2 regions of the Lysinibacillus sp. NPDC048646 genome follow, and region 1 is predicted to be linked to the other one. Evidence: riboswitches for the same ligand, from Rfam matches in the RefSeq annotation. Region 1 holds a riboswitch; the other holds the start of a gene.
What was found. A riboswitch is a leader RNA that binds a small molecule or an ion and turns the genes downstream of it on or off. The one in region 1 is predicted to bind cobalamin.

Region 1 (11,433 bases):
GCAAGATTGCCAATCACTGATCAAATCTTCACACGTATTGGCGCTGCAGATGATTTAGCAGCAGGGCAATCAACATTTATGGTGGAAATGTTAGAATCACAGCATGCTATCGTGCATGCGACTAAAAATAGCCTCATGCTGTTTGATGAAATTGGTCGTGGGACTTCCACATATGATGGGATGAGCCTTGCGCAATCGATGATGGAATATATTCACGATAAAATCGGGGCAAATACACTATTTTCAACACATTATCATGAGTTAACGGCACTTGAAAAGGAGCTTCCTCGTCTGCAAAATGTTCACGTATCTGCCACTGAAAAAAATGGCACGGTTGTCTTTTTACATAAGGTGAAAAAAGGAGCTGCCGATAAATCATACGGGATTCACGTGGCACAGCTTGCGCAATTGCCAGAGGAAATTTTGTCAAGAGCACAAGTACTGCTTGAAAAATTCGAGGCAGGCAAAGAGGCAGTGGTGCCACAAGTGGTTGCAGAACAGCCAGTGCAAATGTCGCTATTTGTTGAAGGAGAGCCTGTTTCACCAGCTGAAACAGAGGTTTTAAAAATTCTAGAAAAGGTTAATATTTTGGGCACTTCGCCGATGCAGGCGATGAATATTTTATATGAATTACAGCAGCAATTGGTCAACGCAAAAAAATAAGGAGTGATGCGCTATGGGTAAAATACAAATAATGGATGAATGGCTGTCCAATAAAATCGCGGCAGGGGAAGTTGTCGAAAGGCCAGCATCTGTTGTGAAAGAGCTTGTTGAAAATGCCATTGATGCAGGAAGTACATCCATTGATGTTTTTTTACTAGAAGCGGGGCTCACTTCAATTCAGGTTATTGATAATGGCATAGGCATGGACGAGGATGATGCACTCATCTCTTTTTCACGTCATGCTACAAGTAAAATCCACCAGGAGCATGATTTATTCCGTATTCGAACATTAGGTTTTCGTGGGGAAGCATTAGCGTCCATTGCATCGGTATCAAAAATGACGCTCATTACATCAAATGGCGAATCGGGTACGTATGTAGCGTTAGAAGGTGGACATGTCACTACGCATAAACCCGGACCCTTACGAAAGGGCACGGATATTACGGTAGCACAGCTGTTTTTCAATACACCTGCGCGTTTAAAATATATGAAAACAATTCAAACCGAGCTTGGACATACCATCGATCTGATGAACCGTCTCGCACTTGGAAATCCACAAATTTCCTTTCGATTGCTACATAATGGTCAGCAACTGTTACAGACGAATGGTCGAGGCGATGTGCAGCAGGTATTAGCTGCGATATACGGTGTGCATAATGCAAAAAAAATGGTGCCATTTCAAGGGGAGTCGCATGATTATAAGGTATCGGGCTTTGTATCATTACCTGAAGTGACTCGTGCTTCGAAAAATTATATGTCGCTGTTTGTGAACGGCCGCTGGGTAAAGCATTATTTGGTACAAAAAGCGATTGTGGATGCGTATCATACGTATTTGCCAATCGAGCGTTTCCCAATTGTTGCGCTCTATATTGAAGGAGATCCGTATTTAACGGATGTTAATGTTCATCCAGCAAAGCATCAAATCCGTTTGAGTAAAGAGCCGGAACTACTGAAGCTAATCGAGGAAACGATTCGCGAGACGATTCGTGGTGTAATTCGTGTACCACAGATGGAGAAGAAGGAAAAAGTTGCACTGCCTACCACCGAACAGCTTAATATATGGAAGCCTGCACCTAAGCTGGATGTGGAGAAAATGAATGCCATTGTCGAAAAGCTTTATGATGTGCAAACGGTACAAGAATCAACCTCGCTAGCTGTTGAAAAACTAGAGACCTCTGACGTTGAGATAAGCTGGCAACCAACATTGCCGACCGAAACAAAACCTGTTGAAAGTGTGCTGGAGACGCGAGAGGAAATACCTGAGCAAGAACTATTAAAAGAACCATTTCCTGCCCTCGAAGTAGTCGGGCAAATTCATGGTACGTATATCGTGGCGCAAATGGAGGACGGTTTTTATTTAATCGATCAGCATGCGGCACAGGAGCGCATTAAATATGAATTTTTCCGTGACAAGGTTGGACAAGTGAATCCGAATGAGCGGCAGGCGTTATTGTTACCATTGACCTTTCATTATGCAGCGGACGAGGCACTGATTTTACGTGAAAATGGACTGGAACTTGAAGCGGTCGGTGTATTTTTAGAGGAGTTTGGACAGTCATCGTTTGTTGTGCGAGAGCATCCTAGCTGGTTTCCAAAGGGTGAGGAGCAGGAGATTATTGAAGACTTAATCGAACAGGTTCTGACGACAAAAAAGGCAGACGTGAAAAAATTGCGTGAAGCAGCGGCCATTATGATGAGCTGTAAAAAATCCATTAAGGCGAATCATTATTTAACGAAGGAACAGATGGATGTTTTACTACATGATTTACGCAAGGCTGACAATCCCTTTACATGCCCACATGGACGACCAGTACTCATTCATTTTACAACGTATGAAGTAGAGAAAATGTTTAAACGGGTAATGTAACTAATAAGTACACGTACGCTGTTGCTACAAATTTGCACAGTCAACACATAAAGTGCAAAAGGGGGAGAATGGATGGGTGAATTTATTTTAGCTATTGACCAAGGAACAACGAGCTCGCGTGCAATTTTATTCAATCATAAGGGTGAGATTGCCCATGTGGCGCAAAAAGAATTTCAGCAGTATTTTCCGAAAGCTGGTTGGGTGGAGCATAATGCTAATGAAATTTGGGGCTCTGTCTTAGCTGTCATTGCAGCCGTTTTAACAGAAAGTGGTCATGAAGCAAGCGAAGTTCACGCTATTGGGATTACGAATCAGCGGGAAACAACCGTTATTTGGGATAAACATACGGGGCAGCCTGTCTACAATGCGATTGTATGGCAATCTCGGCAAACGCAGGACATTGTCCATGAATTGAAGAAACAGGATCTTGAGGATTTATTTCAGCAAAAAACAGGTCTGCGTCTCGATGCCTATTTCTCAGCAACGAAAATTAAATGGATTTTAGATAATGTGGAAGGCGCACGTGACAAGGCAGAAAATGGCGATTTATTATTTGGTACGATTGATTCGTGGATTGTTTGGCGATTATCAAAGGGAAAGGCGCATATTACGGATTATTCGAATGCAGCACGTACATTACTTTACAATATTCATGAACTAAAATGGGATGATCAGCTTTGTGAAATTTTGGATATTCCGATGACGATGTTGCCGGAAGTGAAGAATTCATCAGAGGTCTATACGACGACTGCACCAAGTATCTTTTTTGGCGAGAAAATACCGATTGCTGGTATTGCAGGGGATCAGCAAGCCGCACTTTTTGGGCAAACTTGCTTTGATAAAGGAATGGCTAAAAATACGTATGGTACAGGGTGTTTTATGTTATTAAATACAGGACAGCAGGCCGTACATTCTAAAAATGGCTTGCTCACAACGATTGCTTGGGGCATAGACGGCAAGGTGACATATGCGCTAGAGGGTAGCGTTTTTGTAGCAGGCTCAGCGATCCAGTGGTTACGGGATGGACTGCGGATGATTCGTACTGCGGCGGATTCTGAAAAGTATGCAAAAAAGGTAGAAGACACGGATGGTGTATATGTTGTACCTGCATTTGTTGGCTTGGGAACACCGTACTGGGATACGGATGCGCGTGGGGCGATTTTTGGTTTAACGCGTGGCACATCGAAAGAGCATTTTATCCGCGCAACACTTGAATCTTTGGCGTACCAAACAAAGGATGTGCTGGATGCGATGGAGGAAGCAGCTGGGACACCGATTGAGGTACTCCGTGTTGATGGAGGAGCAGTAAATAACAGCCTGTTAATGCAGTTCCAAAGTGATATTTTGCAGTTAAAGGTGGAGTTGGCAAAACTCAATGAGTCAACAGCGCTTGGTGCAGCCTATTTAGCGGGGCTTGCCACTAATTTTTGGCAGAGTAAAGAAACCTTATCCACACTGTGGGTTAATGGAAAAAACTATCATCCAAAGATGGAAGCGGAGCAAGGTCAGGCTTTATATACCGGTTGGCAAAAAGCAGTAGAAGCTACACGTATATTTAAATCATAGCTAATGGGGGAAAAGAGTATGTTTTCATTTGAGCATCGACCTAAAATCATGCATTATTTAGAGCAGTATAGCTTTGATGTATTAGTGATTGGAGGGGGCATTACGGGAGCAGGAATTGCGCTTGATGCCGCCTCAAGAGGATTGTCAGTCGCACTGATTGAGATGCAGGATTTTGCGGCTGGTACGTCAAGTCGTTCGACAAAACTTATTCATGGAGGCCTTCGATATTTAAAACAGTTTGACGTAAGTGTTGTAGCAGAGGTAGGACGTGAACGTGAAATTGTCTATGACAATGCTGTTCATGTCACGATGCCTGAAAAAATGTTGCTTCCTTTATATAAGAAGGGCTCGCTTGGACCATTTACAACATCATTGGCGTTGAAAGTATATGATCGACTAGCAGGTGTGAAAAAGCATGAACGTCGAACGATGCTGAGCGCACAAGAAACTGCAGCACTCGAGCCTCTTTTGAATAGTGACGAGCTTGTTGGTGGAGGCTATTATGTGGAATATCGCACAGATGATGCCCGCCTCACAATTGAAGTACTGAAAAAAGCAGTTGAATACGGGGCGCTTTGTTTAAATTATGCTGAAATGACAGGGTTTTTATATAACAAGAAAAAGCTAGTTGGCGCAAAAGTTAAGAATCATATTACGGGTGAAACAGTGGAAGTCCATGCAGCACAAATTGTCAACGCGGCTGGTCCCTGGGTGGACGAAGTTCGTCAAAAGGATAAAACGATGGACAAGAAACAATTACGCCTGACAAAAGGTGTACATATTGTCCTTGACCAAAAGTATTTTCCGTTGCAACAAGCTGTGTATTTTGATATTCCAGATGGTCGTATGGCGTTTGCGATACCGCGTGATGGTAAGACCTATATTGGCACAACTGATACAGTATATGAAGGTGATCCCGTACATCCTGTGGCGACGCAAGCAGACGTTGATTATTTAATAGCCGCTGCAAAAAATATATTTCCAACAGCAAATATAGCACGTGAGACGGTAGAGTCATCGTGGGCAGGTGTACGACCTCTTATTTTCGAAAAAGGAAAAGATCCTTCAGAAATTTCACGTAAAGATGAAATTTGGACAGCTCCAAGTGGTTTGATGACCATTGCGGGTGGTAAGCTAACAGGCTATCGTCAAATGGCTGAAACCGTCGTCGATAAAATTGTCAAAATGCATAAATTTAAGCATGCTAGTCCATGTATGACACGTGAACTTTCGCTTTCTGGCGCAAAGGGCATAAATGCCATTAATTTCCCTGATTATACTACCTATAAAGCAAGAGAGGGCGTTCAGTACGGTTTAAATTATGATGAAGCAAAACAACTTGTGCAAAAATATGGCACGAATGTCGATGCTTTATTTGAACAGGTGAAATATTTGCATGAACATGGGAGCACAATGCCACTCGCGCTAAATGCGATGCTATTATATGGCATGAAGGAGGAGATGATATATACGCCAAGTGATTTCTTTATCCGTCGTACGGGCTTATTATACTTTGATATTCATGCAGTTAAACGTTATAAGCAGCAGGTTATTCAAGTGATGCAACAACGTTTTCACTATACAGAAGCACAAAAAGACACATATGTTGCTCAGCTAGAACAAGCAATCCTTGATGCGACAAATTTTGCTGAGGAAGGAGTATAGAAAATGGAACGCTATATTCAAATGTCAGATGGACATTTTGTGTTTACGCGAACAATGGCACCAACAATTTCCTGTATTGGTCATATTCATATTTTGCATGGTATGGCAGAACATAGCGGTCGTTATGTGAAACTTGCGGGGGAGCTATGTGCTGCGGGCTATGCGGTAACCATGCATGATCACCGAGGACATGGGGAAACAGCAGGATATAACGGCAAATTGGGCTATTTTGCCGAGCACAATGGTTTTGAGCGTGTCGTGGAGGATGTCCATGAAATTGTCATGACTATGCATGCGCAGTTTACAGATGTTCCGTTTATCTTATTTGGTCATAGTATGGGGTCTTTTATTACAAGAAGATATATTCAATTGCATAGTGATCAGGTTGATAATGTTATTCTATGTGGGACAGGCAGTGTTTCAACATTGCATATGGCGGGTCATTTCTTTGCCCGTACATTGGCGATGCAACATGGCAAAGATACGGAGAGCCCATTGTTAAATAAGCTGAGTTTCGGTAGCTTTAATAAACAGTTTCCAAATCCGAAAACGGCTTATGATTGGTTATGTTCGGTAGAGCAAGAAGTGCAGAAATATATCGATGATCCATATTGTGGATTTATGCCGACGAATCAATTTTTCGTTGATTTAACGGCAGGTTTTATGTTGCTGAATCGAAAAAAAGAGATTGAAAAAATAAAGAAAAACTTACCGATCTTATTGATAAGTGGAAGCAAGGATCCAGTCGGTGATCACGGACAAGGTGTATACACAGTCGCTGAGCAGTTTGCAGCTGCCGGTGTACAAGATGTAACAGTCTACTTGTTTGAAGATAAGCGACATGAGATTTTGAACGAGGACAATCAACAAGCGGTTTATCAAGTTTTATTACGGTGGTTGGGAAAATATGATACAAGATAAATTACAGCAGGCAGAGGTCGTAGCGATTGTGGGACCCACGGCTTCTGGCAAAACGGCACTCAGTATTGAAATTGCAAAAAAGTATAATGGCGAAATCATTAACGGCGATTCAATGCAAGTATATGAAGGTTTAGATATTGGTACGGCGAAAATTACTGAGGAAGAGATGGAGGGTGTGCCACATCATTTACTTAGTTTCAAAGAGCCAACAGAATCCTTCTCGGTTGCCGATTATCAGAAATTAGTGCGAGCTAAAATTGCTGATATTCAAGGATGTGGAAAGCTGCCGATTTTAGTAGGAGGCTCGGGATTATATGTGCAAGCAGTACTCTATGATTTTCAATTTACAGAGGAGCAGGTCGATGAAGCGGCACGTGAAGCCTATTACGCTGAGCTTGCAAAGTTAGGTCCAGAGGCAATGCATGCAAAGCTTGCTATGCGTGACCCGAAAACAGCTGAGACAATACATCCAAACAATACGCGTCGTGTCATTCGGGCATTAGAGATGATTGAGCTTAGTGGGGTCTCGAAGGCATCCGCAGCACAAAACCGTGGGGAAATTCCGCTTTATCATCATTTGATTTTAGGGCTTGGCCAAAATATGTCGCGTGAAGAGCTCTACGACCGCATTAACCTTCGTGTCGATGTAATGATGGAAAAGGGCCTCTTAGCAGAAGTGAAGGGCTTATGGCAACAAAATATTCGAGGTGTCCAGTCGATTCAGGCGATCGGTTACAAGGAGTTATATGATTATTTAGATAGTAAATGCACACTTGAAGAGGCAATCGAGCGTTTAAAGCAAAATTCACGACGTTATGCGAAAAGACAGTTAACCTATTTCCGAAATAAAATGGATGTGCAATTTGTCGAAAAAGACTGGCGTATTTAATAATTTCAAAAAATTACTAATTGCTTAATTGGTAGAACATGCTACTATAGGAATGAAGAGGTAGAAAGAGATTAGGGGAGGCGCATTTGATGAAATCAATTAATTTGCAAGATACGTTCTTAAACCATCTACGTAAAAACAGTGTTTTTGTAACTGTGTTTCTTTTAAATGGATTCCAGTTAAAAGGGACTGTAAAATCCTATGATAATTTTACTGTGTTATTAGTAGACGCTGACAACAAACAGCATCTTATATACAAACACGCGATTTCTACATTCGTTCCAGCAAAGCAAGTAGATTTTTCAGAGACAGAAGAATAAGAGGCTATATGAACAGTTAGTGTGTGACACTAGCTGTTTTTTTTTGTTCACGCTATAATAGTACAAGAGTTTAGACATATTGGAGGATTATACACATGAAAACAATGGAAACAACCGAAATATTAGAATTACTGGATACAAACGAAGATTTATACATTATCGATGTTCGTGAAGATGATGAAGTTGCACAAGGTATGATCCCGGGCGCACAACACATCGCACTTGGCACAATTCCAGATCGCCTAGAAGAATTGGATGCATCAAAACCGTATATCGTGGTTTGTAAAGCTGGCGGACGCTCTGCAAATGCCTGTGCATTTCTAGAAGATCGAGGCTTTGATGTAACAAACCTTGAAGGCGGTATGCTTGCTTACGATGGCGAGTTAGAATTTAAATAATTGTTGAGTAAAACCCTCGTTTATACGAGGGTACTGAAAAAGTTTAGCCATGGCGGAAACGATTAATCGTTTCTGCCATGGCTTTTACTTCGACGCCGTTGATTGCCGTTTTGGCGGACGCTTTCCTGGGGGCGAACCTTGAGCCTCCTCGTCGCTAATGCACCTTGGGGGTCTCAAGCTGTTCGCTAGTCCCCCCAAGGAGTCGTCGCCTGCACGCCAATCAACTAATTTTATCGTTTTTCTAAGTTTTTCATTCTTAAAGTTGGCTGCATCATTTCTAAAATGTGTAACCCCTTTATATCCCAAACAAGTAGCCCCATACACTGTCAAGTAGACATTCATAATTGGGTGCATACACTGCTTATTTTGTTTTTGACTTATATCAGACGCGTTCTCACGGTAGTTTAATTATCTTGACTTCACTGTTTTGTGTTCCTACATCGATTATTTTAGTATATTGACACAAAAAACACTTTGTCGTAGATTTAAAGGAGTTACATAAAAGTATTAGGTGCCCATTGCGGGAGAATAGGGAATAAAGTGAAAAACTTTAGCGGTCCCACCACTGTAAAAGGGAGTTTCATAGAGAATGCCACTAGCATGGTGCTGGGAAGGTTCTATGAAATGTTGAAATTGAGCCAGGAGACCTGCCTAATTGACTTCGGTTTATATAGACGATGGAAAAGTCTGTAGTTTATTTGTTATGGAATAAACTACAGGCTTTTTGTTTTTTCTTTATTCTTATTTTCAAAGTAATAGGCCAAAAAGGAAAGGGGAAATTTTCATGCATTTATTACAACAAACAATTCAAAACATTCAAGGTGCTGACAACAAGATGATGGAGGAAGCGAGGGAACGAATAGACGCCCTTAGCAAGCCCCCTGGAAGTTTAGGTAAACTTGAATCTCTAGCCGTGCAACTATCTGGTATAACAGGACAATTATTTCCCAATATTGATAACAAAGCCATTATTGTCTGTGCGGCAGATCATGGTGTTTGTGATGAAGGGGTGACATCAAACCCACAAAATGTGACGGTCTTTCAAACATTAAATTTTCCAAAAGGGTTAACAGGAGTTTGTGCTATCGCTAAAATTACAAATGCAAAAATTGTAACGGTAGACGTTGGTGTAAAGGAGGATATTCCGTTTGATGCGGGTGTCATCCTAAAAAAAATTAAATATGGCACGGATAATATGGCAAAAGGTCCTGCCATGTCAAGGGAAGAAGCTATTCAATCAATTGAAGTAGGCATTGAAGTAGCGACAGGAGAAATAAAAAATGGGGCCAATGTACTCGGGACAGGTGAAATGGGGATTGGCAATACAACGCCAAGTGCTGCGATATTATCGGTTCTTCATGCGTGTAATCCGCTTGAAGTGACAGGATTCGGTGCAGGCATTGGACCTGGGGGAATTGAACATAAAGTAGAGGTCATTCAAAAAGCCATTGCCTTAAACAAACCAAATCGCCAAGATGCGATTGATATTCTTGCAAAAGTTGGTGGTTTAGAAATAGGCGCTATGGCGGGTGTCGTACTTGCTGCCGCTGCTAATCGCAAGCCTGTGGTCATTGATGGTTTTATATCTACCATTGCTGCACTTCTTGCATACGAACTCGAACCAAAAGTTAAAGACTATATCATTCCTTCTCATACCTCTGAAGAACCAGGTGCAAAAATTGCCGCCGATTTGCTCGGAGTTGAACCGATGCTGCATATGAATATGCGATTGGGAGAAGGCTCTGGTGCAGCTTTAGCCTTTCCTATTTTGGACGCAGCTTGCTCCATGATGAAAAACATGGCTACATTAGAAGAATCGATGAAGCTGTTGGAAAAGTAACCAGATCTATGAATTTTCGATTAAAGAAAAACAATTAGTTCTTTTCAAAGTAGTTACCGTATTTTCAATAAGTATAGATTTACTTAGAATACTTGGTGACAGTAATCGTTGTAGCATGTTATTTTTTTAAGAAATAGGGGAAAACAAGCCCAAGTAACAGAATAGCTATTTGGGCTTGTTGGTATTTAGCATTGAAAGTAATTTGGCTAAGCTCGATTCAACTTTCGCAACGGCAAACGCCATTTCTTCATATAAGAGAGAATGCGTAATGCTGTTATGACACCGAATAATACATATAAAAAGATATCTCCTGAAAATAGTTCTAGCCCTACGATAAGTCCTGCTATTGCTGCCCATACCCCATAGATTTCATCGCGGAGTACGAGTGGTTTGCGTCTAGCTAATACATCACGAACAATCCCACCACCTGAACCTGTTAAGACAGCGGCCACAATGACTGCACTAATTGGCATGTTGAGTTTGACAGCATAAAGTGCGCCTTGAATGGCAAATGCCGATAAGCCAATGGCATCCGTGAAATTGCCCCAGCGATGCCAATGCTGGATAAGATGATGTGGAAATATAAAAAATATCGTAATCGCCGCTATGGCAATTTGAAACATCATATCCTGGCCCCACAGTGTTGTCACGGGCAACCCAATCAGTAAATTTCGAATGGCACCGCCACCAAATGCAGTTACAATGCCAAGTATATATACACCGAATAAATCGTATTCTTCCTCCATCGCAATTATTGCCCCGGAAATGGCGAAGGCAATTGTCCCAATGGTGCTAAATACTTCCCAAGCCACAACTTTCACTCCTTATACGAGAATAATTTGTAATAAGTCCGCCCCTTAGCTTAGCGCATCTTGTAAATAGAAACAATAGCAAGTTTTGCAGGCTTGCGCACAAATTGATAAGATAAGACAGGAACATATGTGAAACGGAGACGAAAACAATGACTTTTACAAGTAATTTAACAGAACAAACGCTAGCTTTCGCGGCTAAAATAGAAGAAAAGGTACGTCCTTATCATGCAAAAGTAGAGGACATGGCGTTTTACAATCAACAAAAGGTGCTTGCGGCATTCAGAAAGCATCAGGTAAGTGATTATCATCTGCACCCTTCCAATGGCTATGGTTACGATGATGAAGGTCGTGACAATCTTGAACGTGTCTATGCAGAGGTATTTGGAGCACAAGCAGCTATAGTGCGTCCGCAAATTATTTCGGGTACGCATGCCATCACGCTTAGTTTATTCGGTGTGTTACGTCCTGGTGATGAGTTGCTTTATATTTCGG
Region 2 (11,433 bases), on a different contig from region 1:
GCGCGAGCCATAGGATACGACCCATGCCTTTGCCGTAAAAGCAAAGCCTGTTAACTTTTCACCGAAGTATTCCACCATATCAGTACGCTCAAATTCACCATGCACCAACACATCAATATCCAACTCTTCTTGAATAGCAATCCAACGTTTCGTTTCTTGTGTTACGAATGTTGCATACTCTTCATCTGATAACTGTTTCTTACGCCAAGCACTACGCATACGTTTGACCTCATCTGACTGTGGGAAGCTACCAATCGTTGTTGTTGGGAATAAAGGTAGCTGTAATAGTTCCTGCTGAATATGTTGGCGAGATTGAAAATCATGCTGACGTTCAAAATCCTGTGTCGACACAGCTTGTACAGCCTGTTGAATAGCTCTATTATTACGTACTGGATGATTTTTTAAAGCTTCGATTGCCTTCATACTCTCCGAAATTGTTTGATTTGTGGCATGATTTTTTTCCTGTACATATTTTGTTACTTCTGTAATTTCTACTAATTTCTCATCTGCAAAGGCAAGTGCATTTTTTAGAACGGGATCTAACTTGGTCTCGCGTGCAGTCGTAATCGGTACATGCTGTAAACTACATGAGGACTGAATCCACATATCCTTTGCATTGCTCAACTGTTCAATCGCTTTTACGGTCGTGCTCACCTGTGCTAAATTTGCACGCCAAATATCTCGACCATTAACAACGCCAGCAGCTAAAACTTTATCTTGAGGGAAGCCATATTGACGCAGTGACTCCATGTTTTTATCGTAGCCATGAACAAAGTCTAAACCAATTCCTTGGACAGGAAGTGCTACTAACTGTTCATACGCTGATAACGATTCAAAATAAGTTTGTAGCATAATATTTGCGTTAGGGACAGCTGCTGTTAATTGCGTATAGATTTCCTGAACGAGCTTCACCTCTGCCTCCTCTAATGTTGTGACAAGGGATGGCTCTTCTAACTGTATCCACTCGGCACCAGCGTCTACTAGCTCTTTGATAACCTGCGTATAAAGGGGGAGTAACGCTAAAATAAAAGCCACCTGTGTTTTTTTATCATAACCCTTTGTCAGCTTACAAAATGTATAAGGCCCAATGAGAGTTGGCTTTGCTGTAATGCCAAACGCTTCTTTTGCTTCTAAGAAATCAGCGAGAATTTTATTTTCCGTGAGCTGTAATGTTTGTCCCTCGAATTCAGGCACAATGTAATGATAGTTCGTATTAAACCATTTGGTCATTTCACAAGCAACTGCGTTGTCGTTACCACGAGCCGCACTATAATAGGTGTGTAAATCTAGCTGAGTTCCCTGCCAGTCAAAGCGCTTTGGCACTAAGCCAAACATCATCGCTGTATCAAGTATCCTATCATAATAGGTGAAATCGCCTACGCTTACGATATCTAAACCATAACGAAGTTGCTTTTCAATGCGGGCTAAGCGTATTTCTTTTAACTGCTGTAAAAAGTCCTCCTGTGAAAGCTCATTTCTCCAAAAAGTCTCTAATGCTTTTTTCCATTCGCGGTCTTCCCCGATGTACGGATAACCAATGGCTGTAGTTGTGTACGTCATGTCACTCTCTCCTTTTGTATGCAAATAAAAAAAGCCATTCTCCTATTCGGAAAATGGTTTATGGTCTGTCGAAATTAACTATAACGAAACGATACGAAATTCATTGTGAAATCGTACTATTTCTTTCGTTTCGCACAGTGCCGGTATGGTCACATCTCACCACCTATTTCCACGTAGGTTATTTGGTGTGTACTAGATATTGGCAGGTCTCCTGGCTTCTCATCAACACGCCTCACAGCCTTCCCAGTTTCCCAGTGGCATTTGTGATTTGCTCCGATTTACAGTTGCGGGACAGCGTCGGATTTACACCGACTTCCCTTTTAAGCCAAACTTTCATTTGGCACCAACTCTTACACAATATTCAATTATGCTCTAACTATAGCATATATTTTTCAGAAAAGTAGAATTATTTCAGTAATGATTGCGTTGCTAGCCATCACACTCACAATGTTTATCCGTCACTTTGATGATTCTATCCATCACATTCGCAGTTTTATCCGTCACTTTGATGATTCTATCCATCACATTCGCAGTTTTATCCGTCACTTTGATGATTCTATCCGTCACATTCTTAATTCTATCCGTCAGTTCCTAAAATTAGAAGAAAGGAGCAAGGTAAACATTTTTACTGCCATGTCGAGTAGAGATAATCGAACCAATGCAGTAACTCTCAAAAGCAGCCATCTATCATGGATGGCTGCTTCACTTTACAATTTAAATTGCTGCACTTCTTTATTTAAACTATCCGCCATCAATGCTAATTGCTCGGTATTTTTCGCGATTTCGTCCATCGTTCCAACGGTTTGATCTATGGTAGCAGTCGTTTCTTCAACACCCGCTGCCGACTCTTCCGAAATGGCCGCAATCTCATCAATGGATCGGTTGATTTGCTCAGTGGTTGTAGATATATCTTGCAAATTTCCGGTAATTCCTTGAATATTCATAAACATATTATCCACTGCAGATGCTATATTTTCAAAAGTTGCACTCGTATTCGTAATTTGCTCGGTGCCATTCTTTACCTCTTGATATCCCTTTTGAAGCGATGCTGTCACACCCACTGTTTCACTTTGAATACGCGCCACTATCGACGAAATATCCGTTACAGAAAATGACACTTGTTCTGCAAGCTTTCGAACTTCATCGGCTACAACGGCAAAGCCTTTACCCTGCTCTCCTGCTCTAGCCGCTTCGATGGCAGCATTCAATGCTAATAAATTCGTTTGATTCGCAATATTGTCAATAACTGATACTAATGTGGAAATTTCTTGCGATTGACGATTTAAATCCTCAACCTTGGTAACAGCCTCATAAATAATTTGGTCGATGGCAAACATTTGCTGGGTAGACGCATCCATCAACTGTTGACCACTTGCTGTGAGCTTTAATACTTCCTTCGAATGTCCTTGTAAATTGACACCTTGTGTATTTGCCTGTTGCACATTCACTTTAAAAGCGTCAATCATTTGAGCTAAATCACTGGCATTATGCGCTTGAGATTCTGAGCCACCCGCTAACTCTAGCATCGTCAGTGCGGTTTGCTGTGCACCCGTTTTCACTTCCAGCGAAGATTGTGCTAACTCTTCACTACTAGCAGCAACATTTTCCGAAACGACATGTATCGATCCTATTACTTCATGAAGCTTACGATTCATGGTGTTTGTAGATTGTACAAGTAAGCCAATTTCATCCTGCATTCTTTCTGGTAGAGCTGGCTGACTAATGTCCCCTTCGGCCATCTTTGATAGTTGTTCAATGACAGCTTTTATCGGATTAGCAATCATGCGCGCAGAAAAGTAAGCGGTTACAATCGCGAGTATCGTTGTCAATAAACCTATGAATACACCCAAGTGCATCGTGAATTTAGATTGAGCAATCATCTCTTCACCAAGCTTATTAATGGAATCCTCCCTTGCCAAGGCAAGCCCCTCATAGCTTTGTCGTATCTCAGCTGCTAAATTATCAATTGCATTTAGGTTTTCAATGGCAATTTCGATATTTCCTTTATCGTACTCATCAAATACTTTCGCTTGTACATAATTCCGCCACTCTCTTGCCTTTTCAACAGTAGTGGCTAAGCTTGCATCTGTCGAAAATTTATTTAAAATGGCATTATTTTCTTCTGCTATTTTTATATAATCTTCAAATTCCTTTTTATACTGCTGATCACCAGTTAAGACATAGCTTTTGGCAGCAGTTGTTCTGACACTAATCGTTGAGGCAAGCTTTTCATTTGCTGTTAGTAGCTGTAATTCTTTATGCACTATATTTTCACTCGCAGTAATGACTCGTTTGTTTGCAAAATAGCTGTAGGTGTTAAAACATGCTATAAAAAATACGACAATAAAAAATCCGCTTAAAATTTTCGCTCTGATTGTCTTGAACCTAAGTTTCCGCAACATACTATTAGCCCCCTTTTTAGTGAAAAAATACAAATTACGAGCAATTGTTCGTGTAAATCACCTACTTTTTTCGTTATTATTTGTAATATTATCCATTAAATCAACCTAAATATATCATACATTCCCTATAAATCCCATGACTCGAATTATGTATTTAATTGGTGTTTCTTATCAAAATATTTCACAGAAAACATGCTTTTATTAGTAATTTATAAATAAGAAAGTTATTTTTATATCATTCCTTAAAATTATTTTGATATTTTTATTTCTTGTGCATAAGCTATTGATTGATGAGAGATTTGTCGCGACTTTCTATTCTAAATCATCCAGATATAAAGCTACAGCAATCAGCACATCTGAGTTTAATGTTTACAGATCATCAAGTATCACTAACAACATTGACACCAATTTCTGCAAATAATACAGTAACTGAAATATTTGTAATCAAACTGTAAATTCCAACGACAAAGCCTTTTGTACCAAGCTTTAAAGCTTTTACAGGCAGTCCGTGGAAACATTTACCTAGAAGAACTTACACTTTTTCATGCTACGATTATTCCAATCACTAGCCAACAGAATTATTCCAATCGCTAGTATCTAGGAGGTAACACATCGCATGAAAAAACAATTTTTAACCACTACATTAGCACTAACATTAGGTTTTAGCTCATTGGGCATGGTTCAAGGTACCATTCATCCAATTGAAGTAGAGGCTGCCACTACAAATGCACAGAATAACGCTCAAGCCGTTGCGACGAAAGCGGACCAACTCATTCAAACAGGAAAAAGCTTAATAGGTAAGGCAACATACAGCAATACAGTATACAAGCCTACATCTCCTTACAAATTTTCTTGTGCTTCATTTTTAATGTACATTTTCGAGAAGAACGGTGTAGATCTTGGGACTTATAATGAAAATTATATGATACAGCAAGGGACATATGTTGCGAAAAATCAATTACAAAAAGGGGATTTACTATTCTTTAAAAGTAAAAAAACCGGCACAGACCCTGATCATGTAGGCATGTATATTGGTGACAATAAAATGATTCATATGGCTGATAGCCAGCAAAATATCGTGATTTCTGATTTAAATAGCAAGCCATATTATACAGATAATTATGTATCTGCGCGAAGAGTCTTACCTACTTTGCTTTCAGCTAATCCAGCAACGAAGGGCGATAAAATTGTTGAAAACGCCTTAACTTATAAAAACAAAGTCACAATGAGCACAACAAATAACGAATCATCGCTACGCTTTACGGCACCAGGGTTTGTAGATTTTGTCTATCGAAAAAGTGGCGTGAACCTTGGTAAAACAACTTTAAAGGAACAAATGAATATTGGAACAACTGTTTCACGTGCCAATTTAAAGAAAGGCGATTTAGTATTCTTTAATAGTGTCAAGGGCTCTCAAACCCCTTCACTTGTAGGCATCTACGCTGGGGATCATCGTATCATCATTCCAAATTCTGATGGTGTTATGACAAGAGTGTTATTCGTCGACTACTACAATGAGCATTATATTACAGCAAAACGTGTTTTTTCAGATAACTCAACACCGACTACCGACGCACCGTCAGCTTCTGCTGATAAAATCATCGCTACTGCTTCGAGTATGACTGGAAAAGCAAAATTTGGCTACACGTATAATGAAAACTCACTGACATTTACAAGTGCAGGGTTTACCTATTATGTCTTTAAACAACATGGGATTGATTTAAAGGATAAACTAGCGAGCAAACAGGCATTAGTGGGTAAAAGCGTACAAAAAGCACAGCTGCAAAAAGGAGATCTTCTTTTCTTCTCCACGAATAATGGTGGACAGCAAATTACACAAACAGGGATTTATATTGGTGACAATCAATTTATTAGTATGACCGCTAATAATATAGTGAAACAAAACCTAAATTCTACTTGGGCGCAACAAAACTACGTTTCGGCTCGCCGCGTTCTCTAGTATAAAGTAAGAAGGGTCTATGTCATATATCAATTGCTGGAATTAGATAGAAATATACCGGCAATGGCTTTCATCATACTTTTTCATCTTCCGCTTCACTTTTGATACAGAAAGGGGGTGTCTCAAATGACTTTGAGGCACCCCCTTTCCCTACCTTATTATATATCTTTTAAGTTATTCGCAAATTCAATCATGGATCTACTAGACATCGGACCCTTTATCAGCACAATGGTTTCGGGGTCCAGTTTTGGCTTGAGCACATCTAAAACCCCTGTAACATCTTTAAAAATATGAACCTCTGCACTTGTGCCATCTTTCAGCGCTTGTTTCGCTATATCTTCTGCCCTTTTTCCAATTGTAATCAGCGTTTGAATATTTCTTTTGGCCACCATCGAGCCAATCTCACGATGATACTTTTCTTCGAAGTTCCCCAACCGCTTAATATCACCGAGTACAAGGATTACTTTTTTCCCTTTTCCAATCGTATCTAAAACCTTCAAAGCTGCTTCAACTGATGTTGGGTTATTTGTCCACGTATCATCTACAATGGTACATTCACCAATCCCCGTTGAAAACTCTAGATGTCTTGCCATCGGCTTATACGTCCTTAAACGAGCAATGGCATGATTTATGGTCATGCCCATTTCTTTTACAGCTGCTATGGCAGCTAGCGCATTGTACACTTGGTGTTCACCGTACCCAGGAACAAATACATTAAACTTTTCATCTGACACTTGCAGTACAAATCTCATGCCATTTTTCGTAAATTGTATTTTAGACGCTCTGTAATTTGCCTGTTCCTGTATTCCTAGGGTGATAATCTTGCCTTTAAACGTATGCAAAGGGACCTTTTTTGTATTTTCATCATCACCATTGATGATTAAAGTCCCGCCTTTTGTTATACCTTCTACGATTTCTGATTTCGCCTTAATATAACCTTCTAAGTTTTTACAGCCATCTAAATGATGCACACCGATATTTGTAATAATGCCAATCGTAGGCTGGTAAATCATGCATTGATGTTTAATATTACCTGTATTTCCTAATCCCAACTCAAATACAGCTGCTTCTGTTGTCTCATCGATGCCAGTCAAATAGGGTAAAGATTGACGTGGCTCATTTTTACTACTCACAGATGCCTGCACATGCCAATCCTTACTTGCAATATGTTTGATCATTTCTTTCGTCGTTGTTTTCCCACATGTCCCGGTTAAAGCAACGACAGGTATTTGAAAAAGATTTCTGTAATATTCGATAAACTTCCAGTATGCCTGCACATTACTTTTTACTTGGATAACAGTCGTATTGGTAAGTGCGTTTTTCAGCTCAGTTGAAGACTTATCTGAAATGACAAGAGAAGGTCCCTTATTGTCTATTTCATTCCAGTTGACTGCATCGTTTCTATTAACAAAGATAAGTGTATTACTATGCGTCAAATCATGCCGGTTATAGTAAATGGCATGTTTAACAAGCCAATCCTCAGAACCGTTCAATAATTCGCCTTGCAGTAAAGTCCTTATCTCCTTCACACGTATATTTTGCAAGTTAACTCCGCCCCCTCTCATTATAGTATGAAATGTGATTTCTGGACGATTGGGTAGTGAATAAGCAATTCATCCATATTACGAACATTGACTAGCATATTATCCAATACTTTATCTTCTATCCGGAGCGCTTCTTTCCAGTAGAATAAAATACAATAATATCGACTACTCACTTGTGCACTGTTTTTATCACGATGTTATCGTAGATCTCTCATCACGAGCGCATGCTATTCAGCGGGCAATGATGGCTTTATCTTTAAATCTGCTGCCAATTGGAACATTTGCTTACTGTACATATCTCCTTTTACGAGCACAATGGTATTTTCGTCCACAATTTTTTGTAATAACTTATATGCGAACATACCATTCCTAAATGTATAAACGGGTGCATTAAAACCTAAATCAACGGCATGATCTGCCATAATACGTGCATGCTCCCCTATCGTAATGAGTACATCAACGCCTATGCGATGGATTAGCTCACCTGCTTGCTCGTGAATAATATATCCCCAAGATCCTAGATCCGTAATCGTCCCAATCACCGCTATCTTTTTCTTACCCTCACCAAGCGAATTTAATACCTTCAATGCGGCTTCTAAAGAAGTGGTCGTAATACTCCAAGTATCGTCCAATAATATCGAGTGATTAATGCCTTCAAATCTTTGTAGTTGCTTATTCAATTGCCGGAATGTATACAATTGGACGGCCGCTGCTGCAATTGGCACACCCAGCTCACAAACAGCTGCAATAGCTGCTAGTGCATTATATACTTGATGCTCACCAAATCCAGGGACAAATATTTCATGGTTCGACATTTTATGATGAACAGTAAATTGCATACCATTTTGACCGTAGCGAATATTACTTGCTCTAAAATCACAGGATGCATCCTTACCAATTCTAATAATGCGGCCTCGGAATCTCGACAAATCAATTTTTTGGGTGTTGATATCCTCAGCATTCAGAATTAATGAACCGGTGGGGTCAATAATATCCACCATTTCACCTTTAGCTTGTATATAGCCCTCTAAAGTTTTACAGTAATTTAAATGATGAGCACCTATATTGGTAATAATCCCGATTTTCGGCTTGAAATACTTCCCTGCATTCGTGACATCCCCCGGAGAACCAACAGCTGTTTCAAAAACGGCTGCCTCCGTATCCTCGTCAATGCTTAGTAAATACTGCAAAGAGGCTGTTCTGGAATTGCTACTTAGCGTAGTCGCCGTCACTTTTTTTCCAGCAGAAAGAATATGTTTTATCATCTCCTTTGTCGTTGTTTTTCCAGAAGTACCCGTAATAGCTATTACGGGGATATCAAATTGGCTACGGTAAAAATGTACAAACTTCCAGTAGGCCTCATCAGTATTCGCTACTTTAATAATGATTACATGTTTAGGAATCTCATTTTGACTATAGGACCAATCCGTAACAAGCACTAGAGGAGAAAGTGGTTCAAGACTTTTCCAGTTTACAATACGTTTATTTGTAAAAAGGGCTGTATTTGATTTTTTTACTTGTTTTAGTCGATATGCGCCGTAGTGGATAAGCACTTCATCCGACCCTTGCACTAATTTACCTGCAATAATCGCTGTTAAATTTTTCACCGGAAGAGGCTTCATATCTGTTCACACTCCTTTCTTTTCTAGTATATGTACGTCGACAAAAGTTGCTTGGATGTAGACATGATACCTAACTAGAAGAAAACTATTCGTGAGCATATATATAAAATGTATATTAAGAATCCAAGTACCAATCGAAGGAGTGATATAACTGAAAGCAATTGTATTTATCGGTACAAATAAATCCGGGTCAAGTCGTGAAGCCATAAGAGCAGCGGAGAAATTGGGTTACTTGACTGTACTTTTCACAAATAATGAAAAGCAATTACAGCAGAGAAAAGCCTATCCAGATATTCATAAAATGATTTTTATCGACACTTCAGATATCGAAGAAATGAAAGATAAAATTTACGATTTATCCAAAACGGGGTTAGAAATTATAACGATTGTTAGTTTTGTAGACCCTTTTGTCCATATTGCTTCTATCTTATGTGATGAATTTTGTCACAACTATACGTCATCTGAGGCCATTGAAATGATGGAAGATAAAGAGAAAACCAGGAATTTCTTAAAGGATCAGCCCTATTCTCCGGAGTTTTTTCTAGTAAAACCGCATGAACCATTTACTAAAAAAATGGTATATCCACTGATCGTGAAATCGCCAAAATCTACCGGCTCTAAAGACGTACTGTTAGCGGCAGATCAAAGCCAACTCCATAAACACCTGCGTTTTCTCCAAAGCAAAAATCCTGGTGAAACGATTATGCTAGAAGAATATATTGACGGACCACAATATTTAGTAGAGGCCTTTGTTTATAAACAGCAAGCTCATATTATCGGTATTATTGAACAAGAGATTACGCAAGGTAAACGTTTTATCATTACCGGTTATGGGGTACTGGCAGAGGTTCCGAAGAACATTCAAACTGGTATTGAGGAAGTGCTCCATTCCATCGTCAAGGCATTTAACATTGAAAATGGTGCACTGCATTTAGAGCTTCGTTTAACAAAAAAAGGTTGGAAACTTATTGAAATCAATCCTAGAATTTCAGGCGGAGCTATGAATAATATGCTTCTCGCTGCATTCGGATTTAGTTTAGTGGAAGAAACACTTAAACTATTTTTAGGGGAACAACCTAATGTCGAACCAAGGCACAGAAAATTCATCTTTACAAAGTACGTTATTGTAGAGAGTAGAGGCGTTTTAGAGAGAGTGATTGGAAAAACACGAGCAACTAACTCAAAAGGCGTAGTGGAAGTCTATGTGAAGCCTAAAAAAGGAACAATTCTAACCCCTCCATTATCTATGGGCCATCGCTATGCATATGTCATTGCAGAAGGCACCACATTAGTTGAAGCTAAAAGAAACGCTACTAGCGCTGCGAAAGAAATCAAGTTTCTCCTAAAAGCGCTATAATTACGAAAGTAGGCGAAATCCTACTACTTTCGTAAAATTTCTATAGGTGCCCTCATTGGGCAACCTTTCCAGTATTCTAAAAATACCTTTTAAACAATAACTGAACCTAGCACGAACAAAAAATTCACTGAACTTTTGCCAAAACAAATAGCCCGAATAATTGCCACGATCAAGCGGGCAGTTACTCGGGTTTTTGCATTTATGCTTTATATGTCTGATCTAAAAATTTAACCGTCTCAAACATATTCGTTTTACTTGCACCCTTTACTAAAATAGTGTCGTGCGGTTTGACGATTTTTACTAATAGTGCATGTAAAGCTTCCTTGTTCGTAAAATGATAAATATTTGATAGATTCATCCCTTTTGCCTTTGCTGCTGCCCCTATTTCTTCTGTCCGAAATCCATAGGTTATTAAAATCTCTATTTCTTGTTCACAAATGTACTCGCCCACTTTACGATATTCTTCCTCTCGTAAATCCCCTAATTCTCGCATCTGGCCAATGATCGCAACTTTTCGGTTCTTCGCTATGTTGGTGAGTACATCAATAGCAGCTCGTACGCCTTGTGGATGCGAGTGAACTGTATCATCAATAACCGTAATTTGATCGCGGCAATTGTACAATGTTAGTCTTCTTGGTGGTTTCTTGAAATTTAGACCCTCTTTGATATCCATTGGTGAAAATCCTAAATAATCGGCAACCGCAATGGCATTTAGCGCATTATATACATGATGTTCTCCTAAGATGGGGATAAACAAAGCGATTTCTTGCCCTTGAAGATTCATCTTAAAGCTCATACCATTTTCTTTATACTGAATATCATAAGCCTTATAGTTTGCATCCGTATGGATACTGACTGTTAGTATTTTACCTTTGAATTGCTGTGAAGATAAATACTTCGAATTGTCGTCATCCTTATTTAAAATAAGTAAGCCCTTTTGGTTCATGCCATGTATTAATTCTGATTTTGCCATTGCCACTTTTCGAAT

Region 2: another riboswitch for cobalamin. It lies ahead of metE (5-methyltetrahydropteroyltriglutamate--homocysteine S-methyltransferase); the one in region 1 lies ahead of cobT (nicotinate-nucleotide--dimethylbenzimidazole phosphoribosyltransferase).

Annotation. Positions count from the first base shown of each region.
Region 1 is NZ_JBNNLZ010000020.1:63,324-74,756, forward strand. Features, by position in the region: gene mutS (DNA mismatch repair protein MutS) at 1-663, shown strand, start outside; gene mutL (DNA mismatch repair endonuclease MutL) at 677-2,530, shown strand; gene glpK (glycerol kinase GlpK) at 2,603-4,096, shown strand; gene ACQKII_RS18455 (glycerol-3-phosphate dehydrogenase/oxidase) at 4,115-5,761, shown strand; gene ACQKII_RS18460 (alpha/beta fold hydrolase) at 5,765-6,682, shown strand; gene miaA (tRNA (adenosine(37)-N6)-dimethylallyltransferase MiaA) at 6,669-7,571, shown strand; gene hfq (RNA chaperone Hfq) at 7,661-7,891, shown strand; gene ACQKII_RS18475 (rhodanese-like domain-containing protein) at 7,987-8,289, shown strand; cobalamin riboswitch at 8,782-8,958, shown strand; gene cobT (nicotinate-nucleotide--dimethylbenzimidazole phosphoribosyltransferase) at 9,074-10,129, shown strand; gene ACQKII_RS18485 (trimeric intracellular cation channel family protein) at 10,336-10,941, opposite strand; gene ACQKII_RS18490 (aminotransferase class I/II-fold pyridoxal phosphate-dependent enzyme) at 11,091-11,433, shown strand, end outside.
Region 2 is NZ_JBNNLZ010000002.1:182,451-193,883, reverse strand. Features, by position in the region: gene metE (5-methyltetrahydropteroyltriglutamate--homocysteine S-methyltransferase) at 1-1,560, opposite strand, end outside; cobalamin riboswitch at 1,745-1,923, opposite strand; gene ACQKII_RS03185 (hypothetical protein) at 1,990-2,127, opposite strand; gene ACQKII_RS03180 (methyl-accepting chemotaxis protein) at 2,268-3,962, opposite strand; gene ACQKII_RS03175 (C40 family peptidase) at 4,579-5,922, shown strand; gene ACQKII_RS03170 (UDP-N-acetylmuramoyl-tripeptide--D-alanyl-D-alanine ligase) at 6,081-7,466, opposite strand; gene ACQKII_RS03165 (Mur ligase family protein) at 7,694-9,088, opposite strand; gene ACQKII_RS03160 (ATP-grasp domain-containing protein) at 9,240-10,445, shown strand; gene ACQKII_RS03155 (YheC/YheD family protein) at 10,645-11,433, opposite strand, start outside.